DNA from 2 places in the Burkholderia torrens genome. Region 1 is predicted to be linked to the other one. Evidence: riboswitches for the same ligand, from Rfam matches in the RefSeq annotation. Region 1 holds a riboswitch; the other holds the start of a gene.
What was found. Region 1 has a riboswitch for thiamine pyrophosphate ahead of thiC (phosphomethylpyrimidine synthase ThiC). Riboswitches for the same ligand answer to the same signal wherever they lie in the genome.

Region 1 (10,342 bases):
AGCACCGGAAGATTCGCTCGAATTTACCGGCGGCCTCGTCGCGCGGCTGCCCGAGCCGGCCGATTTCGGCATCGCGCTTGCGGAGGGCTTCGCGCGTCGCATCGGCGACCTTGCGCGGCGCGCCGGCGCACCGTCCGCAGCGGCGCGCTGGGCGGCACGCGCCGCGTTCGCGACGAGCCGTGCGACGGCCGGCGGCCACGTCTGCGTCGCGCTCGGCGCGCTCGCGCAGCGCTACGAAGCACCGCTCGACGAGGTGCGCGCCGCGCTCGCCGCGAGCGGTGTCGTCGCGTTCGGCACGCTTGCGCGCGGCGACGAGCGGCCGCTGATCGTCGACCGGCACGACCACCTGTATCTGTCGCGCTATTTCGATTACGAACGGCGGCTCGCCGATGCGCTCGTCGCGCAGGCCGGTGTGGCCGTGCCGGACGAAGGCCTGTCGCCCGACCGGCTGCGCGACAACCTGGCGCGCTACTTCGGGCCGGCCACCGGTGAAGTCGACTGGCAGCGCGTGGCGGCGATCGTCGCATTGACCGGCCGCGTGACGATCGTCAGCGGCGGCCCCGGCACGGGCAAGACGACGACCGTCGTCGGCGTGCTGGCCTGTCTGCTCGACGCGCACCCGGGGCTGCGCATCGCGCTGGCCGCACCGACGGGCAAGGCCGCGCAGCGGATGCAGGAAGCGCTGCATGCGCGGGCCGGCGACCTGCCGCCCGAGCTGGCGGCGCGCCTGCCCGACACGTCGTATACGCTGCATCGGCTGCTGGGCGGCGGCGGGGCGGCCGGCTTCCGCCATCATCGCGACAATCCGCTGCCGTACGACCTGATCGTCGTCGACGAGGCGTCGATGATCGACGTCGCGCTCGCCGCGCACCTGCTCGACGCGCTTGCGCCGGGCGCGCGGCTCGTGCTGCTCGGCGACAAGGATCAACTGGCCGCGGTCGAAGCGGGCGCCGTGTTCGCGGAGCTGAGCGCGCGGCCTGCCTTTACGGCCGCGGCGCGCACGCGCATCGCGCAGGCGCTCGGCATCGACGAGGCGGCGTTCGTCGCGGCGTTGCCGGTGCCGGACGAAGCGGCAGCCGCAGCGAGTCCGGCTTCTGCTTCGGCACCGGCCCCGGCGTCGCCTTCGGCATCGGCTTCCGTTTCGCGCAAACCGGCGCTCCGACCGAAGGCCGATCCGCGACAGGCGTCGCTCTTCGACGACGAACCGCAGGATGACGAAGTTTCGTCGGCCGGCATCGCGTCGGCACTACCCGTTGCGCCGGTGCCGGCCGATACCGGCGATACCGGCGATACCGGCACCGCGGGCGACACGCCCGCATGGATCGAAGCCGACGAACTCGCCTGGCTCGACGCCGTCGAACTGCCGCCGTTCGACGCGGGCGACGTGGCGCTTGCGTCGGTGACGGCGGCTGCATCGGCATCGATATCGAGCGGAGCAACCGCCGCCGCGTCCGCCGCCGCCGCGTCCACCGTCGCCGCGCCGGCCCCGCTCGCGGACTGTGTCGTCTGGCTCGAGCGCAATTACCGTTTCGGTCTCGATTCGCCGATCGGGCGGCTGTCGCTCGCGATCCGCAGCGGCGACGTGCAGGCCGCGCTCGATGCGCTGCCCGCCGACGACGCGGCCGCCGCGTCGTTCGTCGACGACGCGGGCGATACGCTTGCCGCGTCGACGGTCGAGCGGCTCGCGCGGCGGTTCGGCGCGTACCTCGACGCGTTGCGCGACGCGCTGGCCGCGCCGGTGCCCGATCCGCTGCCGCTGTTCGACGCGCTCAACCGGTTCCGGATCCTTTGCGCGACCCGCAACGGCTCGCGCGGCGCGGAGCACGTCAACGCGCTCGTGGCCGCCCACGTGCGGCACGCCGCGCGCGTGCCGCTCGCGGTCGGCGCGCACTGGTTCACCGGGCGGCCGATCATGGTGACGCGCAACGACTATGCGCTCGGGCTGTTCAATGGCGACATCGGCATCGCGTTGCCCGATGCGCACGGTGTGCTGCGCGTGTGGTTCAGGCGCGCGGACGGCACCGCGCGCGCGGTGTCGCCGGCTGCGCTGCCGCCGCACGAAACGGCGTTCGCGCTGACCGTCCACAAATCGCAGGGCTCGGAATTCGACGAAGCCGCGCTCGTGCTGCCGGCCGCGTTCAGCCGGGTGCTCACGCGCGAGCTGGTCTATACGGCCGTCACGCGTGCACGCACGCGGGTCCAGGTGATCGGGCCGAGGCGCGTACTGGCGCAGGCGGTCGCGACACGCACGCAGCGCGATTCGGGGCTCGCGGCGCGCGTCGACGAAGCGCTTGCACGACGCCGCACGGAGGTGTCGCGATGATGATCCGCTATACGCTCGATCCGGCGGAGGTCGAATGGACGGCCGTGCGCGCGCAGGGCGCGGGCGGGCAGAACGTGAACAAGGTGTCGAGCGCGATTCACCTGCGCTTCGACATCCGTGCGTCGTCGCTGCCGCCGGTCATCAAGGAGCGGCTCCTCGCGCTGTCCGACCAGCGCATCACGCGTGACGGCATCGTCGTGATCAAGTCGCAGGAATACCGCACGCAGGAGAAGAATCGCGAGGCCGCGCTGGCGCGGCTCGACACGCTGATCGGCAGCGTCGCGTTCACGCCGCGCGCACGCGTGGCGACGCGGCCGACGCGTGCGTCGAAGGAGCGGCGGCTCGAGCACAAGTCGCGCCGCAGCGTGGTGAAGTCCGGAAGAGGGAAGGTGACCGACTGACGCAGGAACGGCCGGCCGCCCGCGCAGGCCGACGTCCGCTGCTCGCGCTCGCTAGCGCATCACCGTGCCCGCGCTGTCGAGCACGAAGTCGACGCAGAACACGACGAGCCGGCTCTGCGCGCGGATCGCGACGGCGGCCGTATAGCAGTCGCGGCCTTCCGTCAGCGAGAAGTGCGGGCCCATCAGCGCGACGCGCCCGGGCGCGGCGATCGCGCGCTGGAAATACGGGCGCCGCGACCAGTTGCTGTGGGTTTCGGGGAACAGCGGCGCGAGGCGGGTAGCGCCCGCCTGGCCGTCGTCGGTGCGGGCGCCGATCGACGGCAGGAACTGCTCGCCGGTCTCGTCGGTGACGAACACGCGGCGCGCGGCCGGTACCGTGAACACGCGTTGCGCGGCGTCCTGCAGGTCGCCGCTCGCGGAAAACGCGGCCGCACCGGTGAGCACGAGCCGTTCGATCGCGTCGAAGCCGGGCTGTTCGGCGACGACCGGCGTATGCCGCTGGCCGATGAAGCGCCGCCACGCGGCATCGAGCATCGCGGGCGCGGCCGCGCTCGCGTGCGCGATCGACGCATCGGGCTGGCCGAACCGAAAACCCTGCACGAAATCGATATCGGCTTCCATCAGCGCCTGCAGCGCGTCGTCGCTTTCGACGCCTTCGGCCAGCACCATCGCGCCGGCCTGGTGCAGCATCGACACGAGGTGATGCATGATGCGGCGATCTTCGGCCGACCCGGTCGAGCGCTCGACGAGCGAACGGTCGAGCTTGACGATATCGGGCCGTGCGCGCCATACGCGGTCGAAATTCGAGAATCCGGTGCCGAAATCGTCGATCGCGATCAGGAAATCGCGATGCTGAATCATGTCGATCGTGCGGGCGAGCGCGGCTTCGTCGCGCGCCGGTTGCTCGATGACTTCCAGCACGATGCGGTTCGGCGGCAACGAGAAATGCCGGCACAGCGCCTCGACGAACTCGCGCTGCACGAGGCCCGTATCGAGCACGCGCGGCGTCACGTTCAGAAACAACCAGCCGTCGCCGATCCCTTGCGCGACGAAGTTGGCCGTGTGCAGGCAGCGCGCGAGCCGGTCGAGCAGCAGCGCGTCGGCGTCGCCGCGCGCCCGGTCGAACAGCGCGGCGGGCGACACCAGCGTGCCGTTCGCGTCGACGACGCGCAGCAGCGCTTCGTAGCCGACGACGCGCTTGTGCGTGATCGACAGCACGGGCTGGAACACGCTGCGCAGCGTCGTGGTGCGATAGGTGGCGAGCCAGCCGCCGGGCGTCGGCGTGAGGCGTTCGAGCAGGGAGTCGAGCGACAGGTCGCGGGCGGGCTTCATGTCAACGGTGCCCGGGGGCGAGCGGCGGGGCGGGAGCGAGCCGCCACGCCGATGCAGTCGCATGCGCAGGCGGACGCGAAAGAACGTGGAGCATCGAGGCCGCCTTCTGCGGATAAGTGTTTCGAGTGTAACGGGATTGCAGCGTCGCGCGTATCAGGGTAACTCCAGACGCAAACGGTATACGCGCGTCCGCGGCCTGCGCCCGGCTCCTCAGGCCGCTTCACCGCCGCGCGGCCGCAGGCCGGGAATCCGCTTGATCACGCCCGTTGCGAGCGCGGTGCCGACGAGTACGATCGCGCAACCTTCGATCATCACGGCCGACACGTGTTCGCCGAGGAACAGTGCCCCCCACAGCAGCCCGAACACGGGAATCACGAACGTGACGGTAATCGCGCGGGCGGGGCCGACATGCGCGATCAGGTGGAAGAAGATGAAGTACGCGACGCCCGTGCACGCGATGCCGAGGGCGAGTACCGCGCCCCATGCGTGTGCACTGACCGGCGCGGCCGGCCAGGTGGCGATCGCGAACGGCAGCAGCAGGACGGACGACCCGATCATGCTGCCGGCCGCGTTGACGAGCGGATCGACGCCGCCGAGCTTGCGCTTCGTGTAATTGGCCGCGATGCCGTACAGCAGCGTCGCGCCGAGCGCCGCGGCGGCAGCAAGCGCGGTCGCGCTGGCGCCCGTGTCGCCGTGCGCGTTCGCGATCTGGTTCCATACGAGCGTGAGCACGCCGGCAAAGCCGATCACGAGGCCGAGCGCGCGCGGCAGCGACAGCTTGTCCTTCAGCCACAGGTAGGCGACGAGCGCACCCCACAGTGGCGTCGTTGCATTGATCACCGACGTCAGGCCGGCCGACAGCGTCAGTTCGGCGAACGCGAACAGGCAGAACGGGATGCCCGAGTTCAGCGCGCCGACGACGAACAATGGCCACGCATGGCGGCGCAGCCGCGTGCCGAGGTCGGCGGGTTTGAAGCGCGTCAGCGCGAAGCCCGTGAGAAACAGCGCGCCGATGCCCACGCGCAACGCCATCAGCGGCGCGACGCCTAGATCGATCACGCCGATCCGGATGAACAGGAATGACGCGCCCCACAGGGCAGCAAGCACGGTCAGCAGGAAGGCGTTCTTGGGCGACATCGATCGTGAGGGCGGGGACGGGATGCGATGAATCTTACACCGCGTTACCGCGCCGTCGTTTCACGATCCGATGAAATGACAAGAAGCGGGAAAGTCGCCGGTGGCAGAGGCCGGGCGGCCGTCCGTCGGCGGCCGCGTCCGATCAGTGATGGTGGTGCCAGCCGCCGCGTCCGCCGAAGCCGAAATTGAGCGACAGCGCCGGTCCCCAATAACCTCCCCACGCGGGCGCATAGGCCGGCGCCGGGTAGTAGTAGGCGGGGGCCGGATCGACGTACACGGGTGCCGGCTGCACCGGCGCGGCCGTGTAATAGCCGCCAGGATAGTACCCGTACGGGTAGTAGCAGCCGGCGAGCGTCGTGCAGGCGAGCGCCGCTGCGACGAGGGTCCTGTTCATGATGTCTCTCCGGCGGAGCCGGCAATCGGCAGATGCTTAAGCTTAGGCCGCGCGCGGATGACACGGTGTGCGAAACGGTAACCGATCATTTCCGGGCCGCTGCCGGAGATATTGCGGCGCCGCATGCGAAAACGGCGCTTCCGCTTCGCGGAAACGCCGTCTGGACGAAGGTTGCGCCGGGTCCGGCCGGCCGCTTACTTGCCGACCTGGTTGCCGATGATGCCGCCGGCTGCCGCGCCGCCCAGCGTCGACAGCGCGTTGCCGCCGATCGCCGCGCCGGCGACGCCGCCGACACCCGCGCCGATTGCCGTGTCGCGCTGGCGCCTCGTCATCGAATCGCAGGCCGACAGGCTGGCCACCGTCGTGACGAGGAGCGCGCATACCCCAATACGCCGAATCGAAATCATGATCGTTGTCCTTGTGGTAGTGAACGGAGGACGCGCGACCGGCTGGCGGTCACGCATGTCCCCAATCTACGCGCCGCTCCGCGGTGCTGCTGTAAGGACTTGTTAAGGCTCGCGCGGTTTCGTAATCAATTGTTTCCCGTGCGTCGGCGGGCACGCGACATGCGCAAAAAAGCCCGCTCGAAAGCGGGCTTCGTGCATCGCGAAGCGACCCGAGGCGGGTCGCTGTCTGCGCTTACTGACGGTGGTAGATCTCGGCCCCGGTCTTGACGAACTCGACCGCCTTCACTTCCATCCCTTTCTTCAGCGCTTCGGTTTCCGACACGCCCTGCTGCGCCGCGAACTCGCGCACGTCCTGCGTGATCTTCATCGAGCAGAAGTGCGGGCCGCACATCGAGCAGAAGTGCGCGACCTTCGCCGAATCCTTCGGCAGCGTCTCGTCGTGGAATTCGCGTGCCTTGTCCGGATCGAGACCGATGTTGAACTGGTCTTCCCAGCGGAATTCGAAGCGCGCCTTCGACAGCGCGTTGTCGCGCACCTGCGCGCCGGGGTGACCCTTGGCGAGGTCGGCGGCGTGCGCGGCGAGCTTGTACGTGATGATGCCTTCCTTCACGTCGTCCTTGTTCGGCAGGCCGAGGTGTTCCTTCGGCGTCACGTAGCAGAGCATCGCGGTGCCGAACCAGCCGATCATCGCCGCGCCGATGCCCGACGTGATGTGGTCGTAGCCCGGCGCGATGTCGGTGGTGAGCGGCCCGAGCGTGTAGAACGGCGCTTCCTTGCACCAGTCGAGCTGGAGATCCATGTTCTCCTTGATCAACTGCATCGGCACGTGGCCGGGGCCTTCGATCATCACCTGCACGTCGTGCTTCCACGCGATCTGCGTGAGCTCGCCGAGCGTCTTCAGCTCGCCGAGCTGCGCTTCGTCGTTCGCGTCGTAGATCGAGCCGGGACGCAGGCCGTCACCGAGCGAGAAGCTCACGTCGTACGCCTTCATGATCTCGCAGATCTCTTCGAAGTGTTCGTACAGGAAGCTTTCCTTGTGATGCGCGAGACACCACTTCGCCATGATCGAGCCGCCGCGCGACACGATGCCCGTCATCCGGTTCGCGGTGAGCGGCACGTACTGCAGGCGCACGCCCGCGTGGATCGTGAAGTAGTCGACGCCTTGCTCGGCCTGCTCGATCAGCGTGTCGCGGAAGATTTCCCAGGTCAGGTCCTCGGCCTTGCCGTTGACCTTTTCGAGTGCCTGGTAGATCGGCACCGTGCCGATCGGCACCGGGCTGTTGCGGATGATCCACTCGCGCGTTTCATGGATGTGCTTGCCGGTCGACAGGTCCATCACCGTGTCGCCGCCCCAGCGGATCGCCCACGTCATCTTGTCGACTTCCTCGCCGATCGACGACGTGACGGCCGAGTTGCCGATGTTCGCGTTGATCTTCACGAGGAAGTTGCGGCCGATGATCATCGGCTCGGATTCCGGGTGGTTGATGTTCGCGGGAATGATCGCGCGGCCGCGGGCGATTTCGTCGCGCACGAATTCCGGCGTGATCTCGGCCAGCGCATTCGCGCCGAAGGCGGCTGCGCCGAACGCCTGGCCCGGGTGCTGGCGGCCCATCATCGCGGCGAGCTTCGCGCCGTTCGGGCCGCTCGACTTCAGGCTCTCGATGTACTCGGCGCGGCGCTGGTTCTCGCGGATCGCGATGTATTCCATTTCCGGCGTGATGATGCCCTGACGCGCGTAGTGCATCTGCGTGACGTTCTTGCCGGCCTGGGCGCGGCGCGGATTGCGGTGCAGGCCCGGGAAACGCAGGTCGGCCGTGGCCGGATCGGCCGCGCGCTCGAGGCCGTACCGGCTCGACAGGCCGGGGAGCACTTCGGTGTCGCCGCGCGCTTCGATCCAGCGCTGGCGCAGCGCGGGCAGGCCCGCACGGATGTCGATCTTCGCGTCCGGATCGGTGTAGGGGCCCGACGTGTCGTACACGTAGATCGGCGGGTTCTTTTCGCCGCCGAAGCCGGTCGGCGTGTCGGCCTGCGTGATTTCGCGCATCGGCACGCGGATGTCGGGCTGCGAGCCGGTGACATAGACCTTGCGCGAATTCGGCAGCGGCGCGACAGCAGCGGCGTCGACGTGAGCGTCGGCGGACAGAAACTTCGGATTGGCGTTCATGCAATCTCCTGTGCGGGCGCCGGACAGGCGCTTCGGCGCTTGCCCGGAGCCCTTGACGAATGTGGGGCTCGAGCTAAGCAGGAGACGAGGCTTGGTGAGGCGGCGGATTTCGTCAGAAGGATGGCGGCGAAATCCGTACGCTTCCCTGCGCTGGCATTATCCAGATCAGGTTCAAAGGGTATTTCTCACCCGCAATGCCGGTAACTTGACCGAGCGCATTGCAGGACCCCCGCGTTAGCAAGGGCACACGATACACCGGCTTGGCGGCGGTTTCAACCGGGAACGGATCGGATGCCGCCGGGCGATCGCCGGATCGCCGCCGGCGAACCGGGCAGGGTGCGGCGCAGCAAGCGCGGCCGCCGATCCGCGTCCCGAACCGGCCGGAAAGCGCCACGCGGTGCAGCATTTCCCCCCTTCATTTCAGGCGTCTAGAATTTTTTTTAGCACCGCTGTCATTTCCGGCGGTGTGCTCCGTCTATTCGGCTCCTAAACCCATGTAGTGGAGAGATGTCATGAAAAACGTATTCCTGGTTGCCTGTGTCGCCGCACTTGCCACGATCGCAACGGGCGCGTATGCGCAGAACGATGCGATGTCGAAGGATGGCATGTCGATGTCGAAGGACGCGATGGGCCACGACGAGATGGCCAAGGACGGCGCGATGAAGAAGGACGGCATGAAGAAGCACGCGATGAAGAAGGACGCCATGAAAAAGGACGCGATGGGCCACGACGCGATGTCGAAGGGCGACGCGATGAAGAAGGACACCATGAGCCCGTCGAACTGATCGATGCGCGCGGGGCGCGGCCGGCCGGCTGCGGACACATCGCGTCCCGTCGCATCATTCCGGGAGTCTTCATCATGCAAACGGTTCCTGTCACGGATCGCGCGAGTACGACGCCGCCCGCGCCCACGATCCATCCGCCGTGGGTGCGCGTGAGCCACTGGCTCAACGCGCTCGCGGCGATCCTGATGGCGCTGTCCGGCTGGCGCATCTACGACGCGTCGCCGATCTATCCGTCGTTCACGTTCGCGCACGGCATCACGCTCGGCGGCTGGCTCGGCGGCGCGCTGCAATGGCATTTCGCGGCGATGTGGCTGTTGGTCGGCAACGGGCTGTTCTATCTCGCGATGTCGATCACGACGGGGCGCTTCGCGCGCAAGCTGTTGCCCGTCACGCCGGCGTCGGTGTGGCGCGACGTGCGCGCCGCGCTCGGCGGGCGGCTGGCGCACGACGACCTGAGCGTCTACAACGCGGTGCAGCGCGCCGCGTACCTGACCGCGATCGTCGATCTCGTCGTGCTCGTGCTGTCCGGGCTCACGATCTGGAAGTCGGTGCAGTTCCCGCTGCTGCGCGAACTGTTCGGCGGCTACGACAATGCGCGCGTCGTGCATTTCTGGGCGATGTCGCTGCTCGTCGCCTTCTTTGTCGTTCACGTCGCGATGGCGCTGCTGGTGCCGCGCTCGCTGCTCGCGATGCTGCGCGGTCGCTGACCGCCCCATCGCGGGCGAAGGAAATCATCATGTCGGAATCCGAAAAAAGCCGCGGCGAGCCGCGCTGGACGCTCGACCGGAAGTCGCTCGAACTCGACGTGCGCCGCGAGCTCGAGATGCCGTCGCGGCGGCTCTTCAACCGGCGCGTGCTGACGCTCGGCGGCCTCGCGATGCTGACCGGCTGCACGTTGCAGGACGATGCGTCGGTCAACACGTTCCTCGAGAAAGTGTCGCGCATGAACGATCGCGTGCAGGCGTGGCTGTTCAACCCCGACCGGCTCGCGCCGACCTACACCGAAGCCGACATCACGCGCCCGTTCCCGTTCAACGCGTACTACGGGATCGACGAAGTGCGGCACGTCGACGAGTCGACCTATCGCCTCGTGCTGTCCGGCCGTGTGACGGGCAAGCGCGTGTGGACGCTCGACGAGCTTCGCGCGCTGCCGCACGCGGAGCAGATCACGCGACACATCTGCGTGGAAGGATGGAGTGCGATCGGCCGTTGGGGCGGCACGCCGTTCGGCGCGTTCCTCGCGCGTGCCGGCGCCGACACGCGCGCGAAATACGTCGGCTTCAAGTGCGCGGACGATTACTACGAAAGCATCGACATGCCCACCGCGCTGCATCCGCAGACGCTGCTCGCGCTCGAGTACGACGGTCGCCAGTTGCCGCCGGAATATGGCTTCCCGATG
Region 2 (10,342 bases), 930 kb from region 1:
TAACCTGATGACATCCGGCCGCGATTTCTCGCCATCCCGTTTTCTTTCATTTTGTAATAATCCTTGAAAACTGTCATATCATGTCGCCCCTCGGGCCGCGTTCGCGGTCGCCGTACATGACTGACGCTATTTACAAGGACTCTGGATGGAAGCATTCGTGCAAGGGCTGATCGAAGCCGTCAACGGCGTGCTGTGGAACTACGTGCTGATCGCGCTGCTGCTCGGCGCGGGGGCGTGGTTCACGTTGCGGTTCCGCATGATCCAGTTGAAGGCGCTGTTCCTCAGCATGAAGCTGGTCGGCAGCAAGGGCGAACCGGGCAGCATTTCATCGTTCCAGGCATTCGCGACCGGGCTCGCGAGCCGCGTCGGCACCGGCAACATCGCCGGCGTCGCGGTCGCGCTGACGGTTGGCGGGCCGGGCGCGATCTTCTGGATGTGGATGACCGCGCTCGTCGGGATGTCGTCCGCGTTCGTCGAGGCGACGCTCGCGCAGATCTTCAAGGTGTCGCACCCGGACGGCAGCTATCGCGGCGGCCCTGCGTACTACATCCAGACGGGTCTGCGCTCGCGCGGCTTCGGCGTGCTGTTCTCGCTGTCGCTGATCCTCGCGTTCGGCTTCGTGTTCAACGCGGTGCAGGCCAACGCGATCGCCGACGCGTTCCATACGTCGTTCGGCTGGCGCCGCGAGACGGTCGGCCTCGGCCTCGTGCTGCTGTCCGCCCCGATCATCTTCGGCGGCATCCGCCGCATCGCGGCGGTCGCGCAGGTGATCGTGCCGCTGATGGCGATCGGCTACCTCGCGCTCGCGGTCTACGCGGTCGCGACGCACATCGCGCTGGTGCCGGGCGTGATCGCGCTGATCGTGAAGAGCGCGTTCGGCGTCGAGCAGGCGGCCGGCGGCCTGACCGGCTATGCGGTCAGCCAGGCGATCGCGATCGGCGTGAAGCGCGGGCTGTTCTCGAACGAAGCAGGGATGGGCAGCGCACCGAACGCGGCCGCGACCGCGAGTACGCGGCATCCGGTCACGCAAGGGCTGATCCAGATGCTCGGCGTGTTCGTCGACACGATCGTGATCTGCAGCGCGACCGCGTTCGTGATCCTGCTGTCGGGCCAGTACGAACTCGGCACCGGGATGGAAGGCGCGGCGCTCACGCAGCGCGCGATCTCGAGCCACGTCGGCGACTGGGGCGGCATCTACATGGCCGTCGCGATCTTCTTCCTCGCGTTCTCGTCGGTGATCGGCAACTACGCGTATGCGGAAGGCAACGTCGAATTCATCACGAAGCGGCGCGGCGTGCTGCCGCTGTTCCGCATCGCGGTGCTCGCGATGGTGATGTTCGGCAGCGTCGGGCAATTGCCGCTCGTGTGGGCGATGGCCGATACGAGCATGGGGCTGATGGCGATCATCAACCTGATCGCGATCCTCGCGCTCGGCAAGCATGCGCATGCCGCATGGGCCGACTATCGCCGCCAGCGCGCGGCTGGCGTCGCCGATCCGGTGTTCACGCGCAACACGATCCCCGCACTCGCGCGCGTGCTGCCGGCCGACGTGTGGGGCGAACACGGGCCGCTGCCGCGGCGTCCGGCTATGGCTACGGCTTCTGCCGACGCCGCCGGCGCGCCGCGCGGCGCGGTGCGCGAGTCATGAACGGCGACCGGCTCCGTGCGTTCGTCGCGCTGATGCCCGATGCGGCGTCGCGCGACGCGCTGCACGCGTTGCCGGTCACCCGTGGCGCGCGGCGCACGCTGCCCGCGCAACTGCACATGACGCTCGCGTTCATCGGGGCGATCGAACGCGAGCGGTGCGACGCGCTGGCCGCGCACCTGCCCGCGCTCGCGGCCGCGCATGCGCTGCCGTTGCTGCCGGTCGAGCGGATCGCGTGGTGGCCGAGCCTGCCGCGTGCGAGGCTGATCGTCGCGGAACTGGCGGCCGACCCCGCGTGCGTCGCGCTGAATGCCGGGTTGTCGGCGCTGCTGCGCGAACTGGGTGTGCCGGCCGACCGGCGGCCGTTCCGGCCGCACGTGACGCTCGCGCGGCTGCCGCACGACGCGGTCGGCCAGCCCGCGCACGGCGGCGCGCCGGGGCGGCAGGTCATGCTGCGCATCGAAGTGCTGACGCTGTTCGAAAGCCGGCTGTCGCAGGAGGGCGTGTCGCATCAGCCGATCGTGTCGGCGCCGATCGCACACGCGGACGGCAGCGCCGGCGCCTACCGGCCGTAACGCGCGAGCGTCAGGCCCGACAGGTCGATTTCCGGTTCGTGCCCCGTGACGAGATCCGCGACCACCTTTCCCGAACCCATCGACATCGCCCAGCCCGTCGAGCCGTGGCCGACGTTGAGCCAGAGCCCGTCGATCCCGCTCGCGCCGAGCAAAGGCGGCCCGTCGGGCGTCATCGGCCGTCGGCCGACCCAGAAGCGCGCCGATGTGCGATCGGCCGCGTGCGGGAACCAGTCGTCGAGCACCTTCATCAGCGTATCGAGCGCCTGCCGACGCAGCGCCGCGTGCCGGTTGCCGAGCTCCGCGGTACCCGCGACGCGCAGCGTCGGGCCGAAGCGCGTGATCGCCGTCTTCAGCGATTCGTCCATCAGCGCGGCGCGCGGCGCTTTTTCGTCGTCGACGACCGCGAGCGTCGCCGAGTAGCCCTTCACCGGATACAGCGGCACGTCGATCCCGTACGGCCGCAGCAGGCCGGCGCTGTCGACGCCGAGCGCGACGACGATCGCATCGGCGGCGAGCAGCACATCGCGTTGCGTGGCATCGCCGGCTTCGCGCGAATCGACCCGCACGCCGCGCACCTTGCCGCCCGCGACATCGAGCGTGCGGATTTCGGTGCGAAAGCGGAACGTCACGCCGTGCGCTTCGCATAGCGCCCGCAGCTCGCGCGTGAAGCGGGCGCAGTCGCCGGCTTCGTCGTCGGGCAGGTAGATGCCGCCGACCGGCGCCTGCCGCGCCCAGCGCAGGCCCGGTTCGATCGCCGTGCAGCCGGCCGCGTCGAGTTCACGAAACGCGATGCCGGCGTCGCGCAGCACCTTCAGCGCGGGCTGCACCATCTCGACGTCGAATGCGCCGCGCAGCAGCTGCAGGTAGCCGCGGCTCGCGCCATAGTCGAACGGATGACGCTCGCGAAACGCATGCAGGCACGCGCGGCTGTAATACGCGATGCGCTGCATCCGCTGCTTGTTCACGCGGAACCGCTCGAATTCGCATTCGCGCAGCCAGCGCGCGATCCAGCGCCACTGCGCGGGATCGGGCGTTGGCCGGAAGATCAGCGGCGACGCGGGCTTGAACAGGTACTTGAGGATCTTGCCGGGCATGCCGGGCGCGGCCCACGGCGTCACGTAGCCGGGCGCGATCACGCCCGCGTTGCCGAGGCTCGTCGCCTGCGCGACATCGGCCTCGCGTTCGATCACGGTGACGTCGCAGCCTGCTTCGCGCAGGTGCCAGGCGGTGGTGACGCCGATCACGCCGGCGCCGAGGACGATCACGTGCATGCGATTTCCGGAGTGAAGCGGCCGCTCACGATGCGACGGCCGGATCGTCGACGAGCGACTTGCCGCGCGTTTCGGGCAGCACGAGCGCGGCGACGATCACGAGCAGGTAGCCGCCGCCCGCGACGAGGCCGATCGCTTTCACGAGCGACATCGTCTGCGACAGCGAGCCGACGAGGATCGGGAAGAACGAGCCGAGCCCGCGGCCGAGGTTGTAGCAGAAGCCCTGGCCCGAGCCGCGGATCGCGCCCGGGTACAGCTCCGACAGGTATGCGCCGACGCCGGCGAAGATCCCCTGCACGACGATGCCGAGCGGGAAGCCGAGCAGCAGCATCGCGGTATCGGTGATCGGCAGCATCGTGTATGCCATGCCGAGCGAGAACGAGCCGATCGCGAACAGGATGAACGACGCGCGGCGGCCGAGCCGGTCGGACAGGATCGCGCCGACCACGTAGCCGACGAACGAGCCGACGATCAGCACGACCAGATAGCCGCTCGTGTTGAATACCGACAGGTGGCGGACGGTTTTCAGGTAGGTGGGCAGCCACGTCGTGATCGCGTAGTAGCCGCCGAGCATGCCGGTGCACAGCGCGCTGCCGAACAGCGTCGCGCGCAGGTGCGGCGGCGAGAAGATCTCGAGGAAGTGGCCCGACACGCGGCCTTCGTTGCGGGCGCGGCGCGTGGCCGTGTAGATGTCGGGATCGCTGACGTTGCGGCGGATGTACAGGATCCACAGCGCGGGCACGATGCCGATCCAGAAGCACGCGCGCCACGCGACCTGCTCGGGCAGCAGCGCGAAGAACGCCCAGTAGAGGATCGCGGCCGCGCCCCAGCCGAACGACCAGCTGCTCTGCACGGTGCCGACGGCCTTCGCGCGATGCTCGGGCGAGCGGATCGTCTCGGCCATCATGATCGTCACGACCGACCATTCGCCGCCGAAGCCGAAACCCTGCAGCGTGCGCGTGGCGAGCAACTGCCAGAACGAATGCGTGAAACCGGACAGGCACGTGAACAGCGCGAACGTCGCGATCGTCCACTGCAATACGCGCACGCGGCCGTAGCGGTCGGCGAGGATGCCGGCGACCCAGCCGCCGATCGCCGACGAGATCAGCGAACTCGTCGCGATCATCCCGGCCTCGCTCTTCGACATGCCCCACGAGGCGATCAGCGTCGGAATCAGGAACGAATAGATCATGAAGTCGAACGCATCGACCGCGTAGCCGCCGAAGCCGGCGTACAGCGTCCGGCGCTCGCGCGTCGACAATTCGTTGAACCACTGGAATGCCTGCATGCTTGCCGCCCCCTCTCGTCTTGTCTCGTCTCGCGCTGCCGCGTGGCGATTATTTTACGGGCGCGATCCCGCGCGCCAAAAAGGCGGATGCAGGTTCGCGCGGGCAGGCAGGAAGAGGGAAAGACGCGTCAGAGCGTCAGGCCGCCGTCGACGTGGACGACCTGGCCGGTGATCTGCCGCGCCGCATCGGACAGCAGGAACGCGATCAGCGCGGCGACGTCGTCGGGTTCGGCGATCCGGCCGAGCGGCGTCGCCTGTTCGGCCTGCGCCCACGCGGCGGCGTTGCCGACGCTCGGTCCATGGTCCTTGCGCGTGAAGCCCGGCGCGACCGCGTTCACGGTGATGCGGTGCGCGGCGAATTCGGCGGCCGCGGTGCGCACGAGCGATTCGAGCGCGGCCTTCGCGGCGGCGGTCGCCGCGAATGGCGCAGCGGCGCGATAGCGGTGCGCGACGAACGAACTGACCGCGACGATGCGCGGGGCGGCCGACGCTTCGAGCAGCGGCCGCGCGCGGCCCGCGAGCGCGGAGAACGCGCCGGGCATCGCCGCGAAGGCGGACGCGAGTGCGTCGGCGGAAAGATCGGAAAAGGATTGCCGCGCGGCGAAGCCGGCGTTCGCGACGAGCTGGTCGAGCCCGCCGAAGCGGGTCGCGGTGCTATCGACCAGCGCGGCGGCGACACCCGGTTCGCCGAGATCGCCGGTCAGCGTGATGCACTCGGCGCTTGCCGCCGTGCACGCACGGGCGACTTCGGCGAGCCGGGCCCGCGCCGAATCGTCCGCGCCGCGCGCATGCAGCGCCAGCGCGATACCGGGCGCCGCGAGCCGACGGGCGAGCGCCGCGCCGATCCCCGAGCCTGCGCCGGTGATCAGCGCGATGCGTTCGAGGTGCGCGGCGCGTGCGCTCACGCGGCGACCTTGTCGCCGGCGTTCACGCGTTCGACGTTGATCGTGCCGACGTGGAACGCGGCCAGCGACTCGCGGTGCGCGATGCTGACGATCGCGGCCTTCGGCAGCCGTTCGGCGAACAGGTGATAGAGGCGTGCCTCGTTGTCGGCGTCGAGCGCGCTGGTGGCTTCGTCGAGGAACAGGAAGTCGGGCTTGTGCAGCAGCACGCGGGCGCCGGCAAGGCGCTGCTGCTCGCCCGGCGACAGCACGCGCGTCCAGTGCGCGGTCTCGTCGAGGCGCTCGACGTAATCCTCGAGGCGGCACGCGCGCAGCGCGTCGCGGCAGGCTTCGTCGCTGAACGTGTCGGGCGTCGCCGGATAGGTGAGCGCGGCCTTCAGCGTGCCGATCGGCAAATAGCTCGTCTGCGGCACGAACATCATCCGCGCGCCGACCGGCGCGTCGATCGCGCCGTCGCCGAACGGCCACAGGCCCGCGAGCGCGCGCATGAACGTGCTCTTGCCGGAGCCCGACTTGCCGATCACGAGCCAGCGCGAACCAGGCTCGATCGTGAGGTTGCCGATGTTCGCGAGCACGTTGCCGTTCGGCAGCGCGAGTTTGAGCGACGACGTCGACAGCTTCGCGCCGTCGATGTAGTGCAGGTTGATGCCGCCGTGCTCGGTCGCGGGCGACAGGCTTTCCTTCAGGTGCGACGTGCCCATCACGCGCTTGAATTCGCGCAGACGGTTGACGGTGGCGCGCCATTCGACGAGGGTCGAGTAGCTGTTGATGAACCACGAGAACGAATCGCTGACGGTGCCGAACGCGGACGAGATCTGCATCAGCACGCCGAACGAGAACGCACCCGCGAAATAGCGCGGCGCGGCGACCACGAGCGGGAAGATGATCGCGATCTGCCCGTAGAAGCTCAGCACGAACGTGAGCCGCTTCGTGTACTTCATCACGCGCCACCAGTTGTCGCGGATGCGCATGAAGAGGGTCTGCGCGTTGCCGGTCTCGGTCTTCTCGCCGTCGTAGAACGCGATCTGCTCGGCGTTCTCGCGCACGCGGATCAGCCCGAAGCGGAAATCGGCCTCGACGCGCTGCTGCTGGTAGTTGATCGACACGAGCGGATGGCCGACCTTCTGGATGATCAGCGAGCCGATCACCGCATACAGCGCGGCCGCCCACACCATGTAGCCGGGAATCGCGATTGGCGTCGCGCCGAGCGTGAACGTCAGCGCGCCGGCGAGCGACCACAGGATCGTGATGAACGACACGAGCGTGACGACCGTCGACAGCAGGTCGAGCGACAGCGCGAGCGTCGTGGTCGCGAACGACTGGAGGTCGTCGGTGATCCGCTGGTCAGGGTTGTCCGCGAGGCGGTCACGCTCGATCCGGTAGAACGCGCGATCGCCGAGCCACTGGCCGAGGAAGCGGTCGGTGAGCCACTGGCGCCAGCGGAAGCCGAGCATCTGCCGCAGGTAGCGGCCGTACACGGCGAGGATGATGAAGCCGAACGCGAGCGCGGAGAACTGCATCAGCAGGTTCGGGAAGTCGTGGACGTCCTTCGACTGCAGCGCGTTGTAGAACTCCGCGTTCCACTTGTTCAGCCGGACGTTGATCCAGACCACGCAGAGGTTGATCGCGATGATCGTGACCAGCAGGCCCCACGCGATTTTCCATTCGGACGATACCCAGTAGGGCTTGATGAGGCTCCATGCGGATACCGGGCGCTCGTCCTGCGGCGCGTCGGAGGCGGAGCGGACGGGATCGATCGATTGGGTCATGTGCTTCCTGATGAGTAGCCGGCGCGCGGGCCGGGCGAAGCCGGGCGCGCGCCGCGATACGGCATGCCGGGACGCGGCGCCGACTGACGGCGGGCGCAGCGATGGTCGCCCGCGCGTCTTAAACGGCGCTTAAGGGCCGGCGGTGACGCGGCAACCGGCCGCTCGCGCGGCCGGCCTGCGGGCATTGTGCCAGAGCGGCGCGGGCCGACGGCGAATTTGCCCCACGGGGGACAGTTTGCGGCACTTTCCGCTTTTATGGTCTAATGGCCGACGACGAAACAGGGGTGCTTCGTGGCGCGGCCGGCAGATGTTCCGGGCGGCGCGGCGAGGCTGAGAAAAACCCTTTGCACCCGATCCGGGTAATACCGGCGAGGGAAGTTTCTGATCCCGCCGGGCCGCGCTGGCCGCCATCCCACATGGTCAGCGCCCGAGTCCCGCCCGGCCGGCCTTTGCTGCCGGTTTCGTCCTTTTGGGTACGCGCATTGCGCGTTACGGAAGGAATGATGACCGCACAATCTTCAGTCTTTTGCTTGATTCCCGGCCCGATGTCGCGTGCATTCGCACGTGCCGGTGCGCGTGCGTCGCCGTTCGTCGTGCGCGTTCGCACGGAGGGCGCGCGATGAACGTCCAGGATGCACGGCCCGATTTCGCGGTGCTCGGCGGCGGGCTCGTCGGCCGCCTGATCGCGTGGCGGCTTGCGGGCGACGGGCATCGCGTCGCGCTGTACGAGCGCGGCGGCCCGGACGGCGAGCAGTCGGCCGCGTGGATCGCGGCCGCGATGCTCGCGCCGCTCGCGGAAGCGGCGAGCGCCGAGCGGCTGATCACCGAGCTCGGCGCCGCGTCGCTCGAACGCTGGCCGCAATGGCTCGCGGAACTGCCCGAACCCGTCTTCTTCCAGCATCGCGGCACACTCGTCGTCTGGCACCACGCGGATCGCGCGGAGGCGCCGCTGTTCGAGCGGCGCGTGCGTGCGAACGCGCCAGCCGACCTGCTCGACGGCGGCTTCGTGACGCTCGCCGGCGCGCAGGTCGATGCGGCCGAGCCGACGCTCGCGGGCCGTTTCGCCCGCGGCCTGCTGCTGCCGCGCGAAGGCCAGCTCGACAATCGCCAGGCGCTGCGCGCGCTGGCGGCGGGCCTGGCCGAACGCGGCGTCGACCTGCACTGGCACGTCGCGATCGACGACGCGAACCTGCCCGCCGCGCATTTCACGATCGATTGCCGCGGGCTCGGCGCGAAATCCGCGCTGCCCGCCCTGCGCGGCATCCGCGGCGAAGTCGCGCGCGTGCACGCGCCCGGCATCGGGCTGACGCGGCCCGTGCGGCTGCTGCATCCGCGGTACCCGCTGTACATCGCGCCGAAGCAGGGCGATCTCTATGTGATCGGCGCGACCGAGGTGGAGGGCGAGGACATGTCGCCCGTCAGCGTGCGCTCCGCGCTCGAACTGCTGAGCGCGGCGTTCTCCGTGCACCCGGCGTTCGGCGAGGCGCGCATCCTCGAACTCAATGCGCAGTGCCGGCCGACGCTGCCCGATCACCGCCCGGCGGTGATCTGGGACGGCGCATCGACGCTCGCCGTCAACGGCCTGTACCGGCACGGCTTCATGATCGCGCCGGAAGTCGCGCACGCGGCCGTCGCGTGCGCGCAAGCCGTGCTCGGCGGCGCGTTCGGCGATGCCGACGCGTTTGCCGCATGGCGCGACGCCGCGCGCTGGCCGGCGCTCCTTCATCACCGCAGCGACGCGCGCCAGCCGGCGTGACGCGTGCCGCCGACCGAATCCGACCGAGCCTCATGGATATCCAGATCAACCAACAGACCCTGACGCTGCCCGACGGCGCGACGGTGGCCGACGCGCTCGCCGCGTACGGCGCGCGTCCGCCGTACGCGGTCGCGCTGAACGGCAATTTCGTCGCGCGCACGCAGCATGCGGCGCGCGCGCTCGCGACGGGCGACAAGCTCGACGTCGTGCACCCCGTCGCGGGCGGCTGAGCGCCGCCGGTTCGCCCCCGCTCTTCCAGGAAAACGACATGACGTCCCACACCTCCGCCGACGCGCTGACGCTGTACGGCGAAACTTTCGCAAGCCGCGTGCTGCTCGGCACGTCGCGCTATCCGTCGCTGCAGTCGCTGTCCGATTCGATCGCCGCGTCGCGTCCCGGGATGGTGACGGTCGCGCTGCGCCGCCAGATGACGGGCGGCACGGCCGAAGCCGGCTTCTTCGATCTGCTCAAGCGCCACGCGGTGCCGCTGCTGCCGAACACGGCCGGCTGCCAGACCGTCGCCGAGGCCGTGACGACCGCGCACATGGCGCGCGAGGTATTCGATACCGACTGGATCAAGCTCGAGCTGATCGGTGACGACTACACGCTGCAGCCGGATCCGGTCGGGCTGATCGAGGCCGCCGCGCAACTGGTCAAGGACGGCTTCAAGGTGCTGCCTTACTGCACCGAGGATCTCGTGATCGGCCGGCGCCTGCTCGACGTCGGCTGCGAGGCGCTGATGCCGTGGGGCGCGCCGATCGGCACGGGCAAGGGTGTCGTGAACCCGTACGGCCTGCGCGTGCTGCGCGAGCGGTTGCCCGACGTGCCGCTGATCGTCGACGCAGGGCTCGGCGTGCCGTCGCACGCGTGCCAGGTGATGGAGTGGGGCTTCGACGGCGTGCTGCTGAACACGGCCGTGTCGCAGGCCACGCACCCGGAAATCATGGCGCGCGCGTTCGCACAGGGCGTCGAAGCCGGCCGTGCCGCGTATCTGGCCGGGCCGATGGACGCGCGCGAAACTGCGCATGCGAGCACGCCGGTGGTCGGGATGCCGTTCTGGCACCAGGACGGGGGCGGCGCATGAGCGCGCGCTTCGCCGATGCATTCTGGCCGCCGGCCGACGAGCTGGCCGAAGC

Region 2: it holds a riboswitch for thiamine pyrophosphate, as region 1 does, so the genes downstream of both, AC5LXX_RS01760 (FAD-dependent oxidoreductase) here and thiC (phosphomethylpyrimidine synthase ThiC) in region 1, are expected to answer to the same signal.

Annotation. Positions count from the first base shown of each region.
Region 1 is NZ_OZ480211.1:1,310,239-1,320,580, forward strand. Features, by position in the region: gene AC5LXX_RS06075 (AAA family ATPase) at 1-2,323, shown strand, start outside; gene arfB (alternative ribosome rescue aminoacyl-tRNA hydrolase ArfB) at 2,320-2,724, shown strand; gene AC5LXX_RS06085 (sensor domain-containing phosphodiesterase) at 2,776-4,056, opposite strand; gene AC5LXX_RS06090 (DMT family transporter) at 4,267-5,193, opposite strand; gene AC5LXX_RS06095 (hypothetical protein) at 5,336-5,587, opposite strand; gene AC5LXX_RS06100 (YMGG-like glycine zipper-containing protein) at 5,782-5,994, opposite strand; gene thiC (phosphomethylpyrimidine synthase ThiC) at 6,227-8,158, opposite strand; TPP riboswitch at 8,283-8,399, opposite strand; gene AC5LXX_RS06110 (pentapeptide MXKDX repeat protein) at 8,671-8,943, shown strand; gene AC5LXX_RS06115 (cytochrome b/b6 domain-containing protein) at 9,018-9,650, shown strand; gene AC5LXX_RS06120 (molybdopterin-dependent oxidoreductase) at 9,680-10,342, shown strand, end outside.
Region 2 is NZ_OZ480211.1:383,723-394,064, forward strand. Features, by position in the region: gene AC5LXX_RS01730 (alanine/glycine:cation symporter family protein) at 146-1,648, shown strand; gene thpR (RNA 2',3'-cyclic phosphodiesterase) at 1,645-2,220, shown strand; gene AC5LXX_RS01740 (D-amino acid dehydrogenase) at 2,208-3,491, opposite strand; gene AC5LXX_RS01745 (MFS transporter) at 3,517-4,779, opposite strand; gene AC5LXX_RS01750 (SDR family NAD(P)-dependent oxidoreductase) at 4,908-5,684, opposite strand; gene AC5LXX_RS01755 (ABC transporter ATP-binding protein/permease) at 5,681-7,450, opposite strand; TPP riboswitch at 7,721-7,844, shown strand; gene AC5LXX_RS01760 (FAD-dependent oxidoreductase) at 8,070-9,206, shown strand; gene thiS (sulfur carrier protein ThiS) at 9,239-9,436, shown strand; gene AC5LXX_RS01770 (thiazole synthase) at 9,475-10,290, shown strand; gene thiE (thiamine phosphate synthase) at 10,287-10,342, shown strand, end outside.